One region of the Pseudundibacterium arcticum genome, then DNA from elsewhere that is predicted to be linked to it. Evidence: predicted binding sites of a transcription regulator. Region 1 holds the regulator's gene; the other holds the start of a gene.
The links. The regulator LexA, encoded in region 1, represses DNA repair genes until DNA is damaged. The targets are predictions, from matches to a motif close to ACTGTATNNNNATACAGT.

Region 1 (3,617 bases):
CTCGCAACGGCCCGGCTATGACGTCGACTACCTGTTCGGCGCGGTCGCGATCGACGCGCCGCTGATCGACTGGTCAGGCAACTGCGGCAATCTGTCGGCCGCGGTCGGGCCGGCTGCCATCCATTTGGGTTTGCTCGACCCACCAACACGGTCCGGAACGGGATCCAGCGCGTACGGATCTGGCAATCCAACATCGGGCAGCAGATCGTCGCGCATGTTCCTGTCAGGGATGGCTCTCCGCTCGAGTCGGGTCAGTTTCAGGAAGATGGTGTTACTTTCGCCGGCGCTGAAATCGTGCTGGAGTTTATCGAAGACGAGCATCCCAGCACCGCCTTGCTGCCTACCGGAAATGTTGTGGATCAGTTGGATGTACCCGGCATCGGGCGCATCGAGGCGACATTGCTGACGGCCGGCAACCCGACGGTGTTTATCGAAGCAGCCGCCATCGGCCTGAGCGGAGTGGAAATGCCCGTGCAAGTCAATGCCGATCCGGAATTACTGGCACGCTGTGAGGCGATCCGTTCGTACGCGGCGGTCATCATGGTCTGGCGCCGGATGTGGCAAGCGCCACGCGCGAGCGCCCGGCGACACCAAAACTGGCGTGGCTGGCACCGCCTGCCACGTATTTGAGCAGCGCCGGCGAAACGGTGGCGGCAGAACGAATCGATGTGCTGGCGCGGATTTTGTCCATGGGCAAGCTGCACCACGCGTTTACCGGCACCGGGTCAATTGCGTTGGCGGTGGCGGCGGCCTTGCCGGGATCGATCGCCGCGCGCGTCCTTGCCGCAGCGTCGGGTGCGCGGGGTGCGCTGCATGCTCAGGCGAGCGGTGACACGCCAGCAGCGCCAGCGCAACTGAGGATCGGCCACGTGTCAGGACGCCTGATGATCGGTGCCAGCGTGCGGCACGGCAAGGCCGGATGGCGCATGGAAAAGGCGATCCTGTCGCGCAGCGCCCGCGTCATCATGTCCGGCTGGGTGCATTGTCCATGATCGTGGGCAGCCGCCTGCTCAAACCAAGGGTCGAACGCATGATCGCGTTCGGCAGCCGTCAAGTTTGGCCGCAATGACTATCGTAGAGGTCGGATCAAGCCCAGCTGCGCAATAGCCCGACCGCCAGACCCTCGAGTGCAAAATCATCGCGCCCGGCTTCCACCCGGATGATCTGAAAATCGGGATTTTCCGGGTGCAGTTCGATCACGCCGCCGGTTTTTTTATAACGCTTGACCGTGACATCGTCACCCAGGCGGGCCACGATGATCTGGCCGTTTCGGGCAGTGTCGACCTTTTTGACTGCCAGCAAGTCGCCATCGAGTATGCCGACGTCGCGCATCGACAGCCCGCGTACTTTCAGCAGGTAATCGGGTTTCGCTGAGAACAGGGCAGGATCCACGTTATAGCTTGCCTCGATATGCTCTTGCGCCAGGATAGGGGAGCCGGCGGCGACCCGTCCGACCAGTGGCAGGCACAGTTGCATCAGCGCCGGATGCGGCAACGCCATTTGCGTACCGAAACGCGGCGCGCCTGCGCCCGATTGCCCGCCATCCATGTCGCGCAACCGGATGCCGCGCGAGGTGCCCGGCGCGATCTCGATCGCGCCCTTGCGCGCCAGCGCCTGCAGATGCTCCTCCGCCGCATTGACTGAGCGAAAGCCGAGTTCGGTCGCGATCTCGGCGCGGGTAGGGGGGAAGCCAGTGTTGTTGATGGCATCCCGGATCAGGTTGAGGATTTGTTCCTGGCGGGCGGTGAGCTTGAGCATGGTGATTGGCGCTGCGCGGGCAGCGTATGCTGTGGATATTGACAGGCTGTATTTTTGTACAGTATTAATTCGAATGCAAGGGTAATTTGATTGCCTGGTCCGATTTTTTGGCGATAGTGCGCCTGTCGGCCGAGGATAAGGACTTGAAAGCGTTGAGTTTTCTGCGGTTTTGAGTTACTATTTTCGGCTTTCCTCTTCCCACACTCGTCTTGACGCCGAGGTGGGCGATTTTTCAATCCGTCCAAAAGGAGATTACATGCGTCATTATGAAATCGTATTTATCGTGCACCCGGATCAAAGCGAGCAAGTGCCTGCAATGATCGAGCGCTACAAGACCAACGTCACGGCCCGTGGCGGCAAGATCCACCGCGTTGAAGACTGGGGCCGTCGTCAGATGGCTTACATGATTCAAAAGCTCGCCAAAGCGCACTATGTCTGCATGAACATCGAATGCGACAGCGAGACCTTGACTGAAATCGAAACTGCATTCAAATTCAATGATGCGGTGCTGCGTCACCTGACCGTCAAGATGAAGAAGGCAGAAACTGCTCCGTCGCCGATGATGAAGTCGGTTCAGCGCGAAGATGCAGCCAAGCACCGTACCGAGACACCTGCACCTGCAGCTGCGCCTGCTGCTGCAGCGGCCTGATTGCGCTAGTTGCGGAATATTCGCGTCATTCAGGGAGCGTGAGCTAGTTTAGTGAGTCAATTCCAGAGTCAGCTTCAACTGGTTGCCAGCATTGCCGAGCGCGAGATGTTGCGCTACACGCCGGCAGGCATTCCGATTGTGTCAGCGCGTTTGCTGCACAGTTCGCAACAGACGGAGGCAGGCATCGAGCGCCTGGTCGAATTTGAAATTGCTGCGCTTGCCGCAGGCGAAATTTCAGGCCGGTTCAATCGATTGGAGTTGGGCAGTGCACTATGCTTCACAGGATTCCTGGCACGCAAGAGCCGCAACAGCAAGAGTCTGGTGTTTCACATCATTGATTTTTAGCGCTAAGACTGACAATAGTCGCAGCGCACTTAATATATACAGGAGCCACAAATGGCATTCGGTAAAAAGTTCGATAAGAGCAAACTCAAAGAAAAACGCAAGCAGCAGAATCCGCTGTTCAAACGCAAAAAATTCTGCCGCTTCACCGCAGCGCACGTTGAACGGGTCGACTACAAGGACGTCGACACGCTCAAGGATTTTGTCCAGGAAAACGGCAAAATCATGCCAGCACGCCTGACCGGCACCAAGGCGATCTATCAGCGTCAGGTTGACACTGCGATCAAGCGCGCACGTTATCTCGCGTTGTTGCCATACACCGATCTGCACACAGCGTAATTGGCCGCTAACGCACATTCGTTAAGCCAATTTCCAAGATCCCGGAGAAAAATATGCAAATTATTCTATTAGAAAAAGTCGTTAATCTCGGCAACCTCGGCGAAGTCGTACGCGTCAAGGACGGTTATGCCCGTAACTTCCTGATTCCTCAGCGTCTGGCCCGTCGTGCCACGACCAGCGCAGTTGCCGAATTCGAAGCAAAGCGCGTTGAACTGGAAAAAGCAGCTGCCGAAAAATTGGCTGCTAGCCAGGCGCAGGGCGAGAAACTGGCCGGTCTGACCGTCCAGATCTCGCAAAAATCGGGCGTCGATGGCCGTCTGTTCGGTTCCGTCACTAATTTTGACATCGCTGAAGCGCTGAGCAAACAAGGTTTCGCGGTCGAGAAATCGCAGATCCGCATGCCGCAAGGCGCACTCAAGATTGCTGGCGACCACGCCGTGGCCGTCGCATTGCATACCGATGTGGTCGTAGACATCACGGTGGCTGTTATCGGCGATCACGCTTAAGCGATCATTTGTAACAAGTTACT
Region 2 (3,617 bases), on a different contig from region 1:
CTACGTAAAACAGCTCAATGCCGACTATCCCGAGCTTGAAATCGATCTAACCGTCGACATGAGCAGCGTTCTGGAGAAACGTCTGCTTGCCAGAGAATTGGATCTCGTCATTCGCGTGGAGGGCATCAGCAGCAGCGAAATCGTATCGGATGCACTGGCGATTTATCCGGTCCGATGGATCGCAAGAAAGGATTTATTGTCGCGGCGTAAAAATGATTTGATTAAGCGCGTTCTCCAGCTACCAATATTGACATTTGCACGCGGCACCGTACCGCAGCGGGTGCTGGAGGAAATTGTGGCAAACCTCGCCAACCAGGCCGGAATACCAACGACGAAAACACGGATCACGTGCTCACCTTCGGTGGCAGCGATTGTTCAACTGGTGAAAGATGGGTACGGTATTGCCGCAATCCCCAGCCTGTTCGTGACAAGCTATCTGGAAAGTGGCGAATTCGTCGAATTACCGGTGGAGCCAATCCCCCCTGCGATCGTTGTTTCCATGTGCCGACCTGCCAATGCCGAAATGATGGTCCACGCTGCGGCAACCGCGGCACGCGCTGCGTGTTCAAAATATTGCGCACAGTTTGATCGGCGCCTCATTGAGGCGTTGTGTTAATCACGCCAGATTGTTGCACCGCCGAGCGCGGCATCACTAGCCGGATTTGGCCGGCACAATCCGTAATTCAGATGCGACAGCACGCGGCTGCGGATGTTGACGCTTTTGCCGATGTACAACGGGGTGTCGTGCTGATCCCGAAAGATGTAGATCCCCGGCCGCGGCGGCAGCGCATCGAGGCTGGCGCGATCGATATGGTCCGGATAGACAAAGAGATCGCTGGGATCAGGCTGGATCACCAGTCCGACCGAGGTAATGCGGGCTTGCATGAAAGAAAAAGGGTCGGTTTATTGAGGCTAATGGATATAAGGGCGCGTCGGTTCTATGACGAACTTGACTAACGGAGGCGCATAAATTACTGTATATTTATACAGTATAAAATCAATGAATAGCGAATCAACAATGTTTTTTGCAGTAGCTTTGCAACGACTTCGTAGCAAGCGAACAGGAATGTGACATGCCCGCGCCCTCGGCAAGTATAGCGTCAAGCACTCATCAGCTTGTGGCCCAGTTTCCACACGCACTGTGGCGCGCGAACCAGATGGGTTCTTACCAGGGGGCGGTGATGGCCTCCGGTTACAGTGAGCTCGATCAGGAATTGCCGAACCGCGGCTGGCCGCGTTCTGCCTTGATCGAATTGCTGGTGCAGCAATCAGGCATTGGTGAAATACAGCTGCTGCGGCCGGCCTTGGCCCGGCTTGCGCGCACACGCCGCATCGCCCTGGTGCAACCACCCCACTCGCCCCAGATCGCCGCCTGGTCGGGCTGGGGATTGGCGGTCGAACAGCTGCTGTGGATCAGGACCCAACGCAGTGCCGATGCATTGTGGAGCGCCGAGCAGATCTTGCGCAATGGCAGTTGCGGCGCCCTGCTGCTGTGGCAGTCGCATGTCCGTTCCGAATCCCTGCGTCGCCTGCATCTGGCGGCGCAAGGATCGGACACCCTGTTCTGGATGATCCGGCCGCTCGCCGGCGCGCAGGACTCCTCCCCTGCACCGCTGCGGCTGGGCCTGCGCCCGGCCCGAGCCGGCATCACGATCGACATCGTCAAGCGCCGTGGCCCGCAGTGCGATCAATCGTTTTATGTACGTCTGGACGAGATGCCGGCGTCTTTTTCCACTTCAGCCTTACCAGGCTTACCAGGTTTACTCCGCGATGCAACTCTGGATCGGCGTGTATCTGCCGTTATTACCGCTCGAAACCTTTCGGCCGCTCTGGTGTGATCCCGGGCCGCATGCGGTCGTCGACCGTGAGCAGGTGCTGGTGATGACGCGGGAGGCGGCCCGCTCCGGTGTGCGCGTCGGCATGCGGCGCGGCGGCGTGACGGCGATGGCGCCCGACGTGATACTGCACGAGCGCGATCCGGCAACAGAGCAAGCCGCTTTCGACAGCGTGGCGATGACGCTGTTGCAGTACACGCCGGAAGTGGCGCAGGTCGAAGAAGCGTCGATCTTGCTGGATGTGACGGCCAGCTTGAGCGCATTTGGCGGCCGGCTGGCGCTGTGCCGCCGTGTACGTCGCAGCATCGATGCGCTGGGATTCACTGCGCAGATCGGCGCCGCGCCGACCGCGCAAGGTGCATGGCTGCTGGCGCACGCCAGCAGCAGGCGGCGCCGGGCAGTCCGGATGTCAACGCTATCGCGCCGGCTGGACGCGTTACCGTTCGAACTGTTGCCGCCGACGCGTCCGTACCATGAACTGCTGGAAGGCATCGGCTGCCGCACGCTCGGCGACCTGCGCAAGTTGCCGCGCGCCGGTCTGCAGCGGCGCACCAGCAAGGAGGTCCTGGCCGCACTCGATCGCGCCCACGGCAATGCACCCGAACTGTTTGACTGGATACAGACGCCGGCCGCGTTTGTCGCCAAGCTGGAACTGCCGAACCGGATCGATCATGCGGAAGCCTTGCTGTTCGCCGCACGCCGCCTGATCGTGCAAATGGTCGGCTGGCTGGTGGCGCAGCAGCTCGCCGTGTCGCGCTTTGTGCTGCTGCTCGAGCATGAGCGTGGCCGCGCGGCCGTCGCGCCCACCGCGGTGGAAATCAGCCTGGCCGAACCCGCCTGGCACGACGAACATCTGGTGCGCCTGCTGAAAGAGCGGCTGGGCCGGATCGAATTGACGGCGCCGGTGATCGCGCTTGGCCTGTCTGCGACGCAGCTGGCACCGATGGCGCCACCCACCGAATCGCTGTTTGCCGAACCGGGCGGCTCGCCCGAGGATGACAGCCGGCTGCTGGAACTATTGACCGCCCGCCTCGGCGCCGACCATGTGCTGAGCCCGGCGCCGGTAGAAGACTTCCGGCCGGAACTGGGCAATGGCTGGACCGCAGCCAGCGCGAAAAAAGCGCCCGCTGCCAATCGGGTAAATAACCTGCCGAATAACGCACCGAATGACACCCCGACTACCGCTGCAATGCCGCGACCGTTCTGGCTGCTCGACAAGCCGATCGCGCTGCTGGTGCGCAATCACCGGCCGTTCTACGGTTCGCCGCTCAGTATGATCGGCGGTCCGGAGCGGATCGAATCTGGCTGGTGGGATGGCGGTCTGGCGATGCGCGATTATTTCATTGCACAGGGAGAAGACGCGGCCTGCTACTGGATCTATCGCGAACGCGGCCGGCAGGAAATCCAATGGTTCCTGCATGGACTGTTCGCCTGAGTGGTGAAGCGCGATGGCGACCTCTTCTTCCAGCGGCACACTGCCGGCCTATGCCGAACTGCAATGCCTGTCCAATTTCAGCTTCCTGAAAGGCGCATCCCGCCCGGAGGAACTGGTGGCACGGGCGGCGCAACTCGGTTACTCGGCGCTGGCCATCGCCGACGAATGTTCGCTGGCCGGCGTGGTGCGAGCCCATGTCGAGGCCAAAGAGGTCGGCCTGAAGCTGTTGATCGGCAGCCAGTTCGTGCTGTCCGATCCCGACGGCACGCCCAGCTTCTCGCTGCTGGTACTGGCGCAGAACCGTAACGGCTACGGCAATCTGTCGGAACTGATCACCATTGCCCGGA

Region 2: the regulator LexA is predicted to act here: its motif matches at 974-991, upstream of imuA (translesion DNA synthesis-associated protein ImuA).

What each region holds. Positions count from the first base shown of each region.
Region 1 covers NZ_JBHRTP010000101.1:302-3,918, forward strand. The annotation lists partial or broken gene prpF (2-methylaconitate cis-trans isomerase PrpF) at 1-992, shown strand, start outside; gene lexA (transcriptional repressor LexA) at 1,087-1,758, opposite strand; gene rpsF (30S ribosomal protein S6) at 2,015-2,407, shown strand; gene priB (primosomal replication protein N) at 2,513-2,752, shown strand; gene rpsR (30S ribosomal protein S18) at 2,804-3,088, shown strand; gene rplI (50S ribosomal protein L9) at 3,142-3,594, shown strand.
Region 2 covers NZ_JBHRTP010000089.1:7,611-11,227, reverse strand. The annotation lists gene ACFOFO_RS22935 (LysR family transcriptional regulator) at 1-616, shown strand, start outside; gene ACFOFO_RS22930 (GIY-YIG nuclease family protein) at 613-885, opposite strand; gene imuA (translesion DNA synthesis-associated protein ImuA) at 1,119-1,838, shown strand; gene ACFOFO_RS22920 (Y-family DNA polymerase) at 1,771-3,270, shown strand; gene ACFOFO_RS22915 (error-prone DNA polymerase) at 3,284-3,617, shown strand, end outside.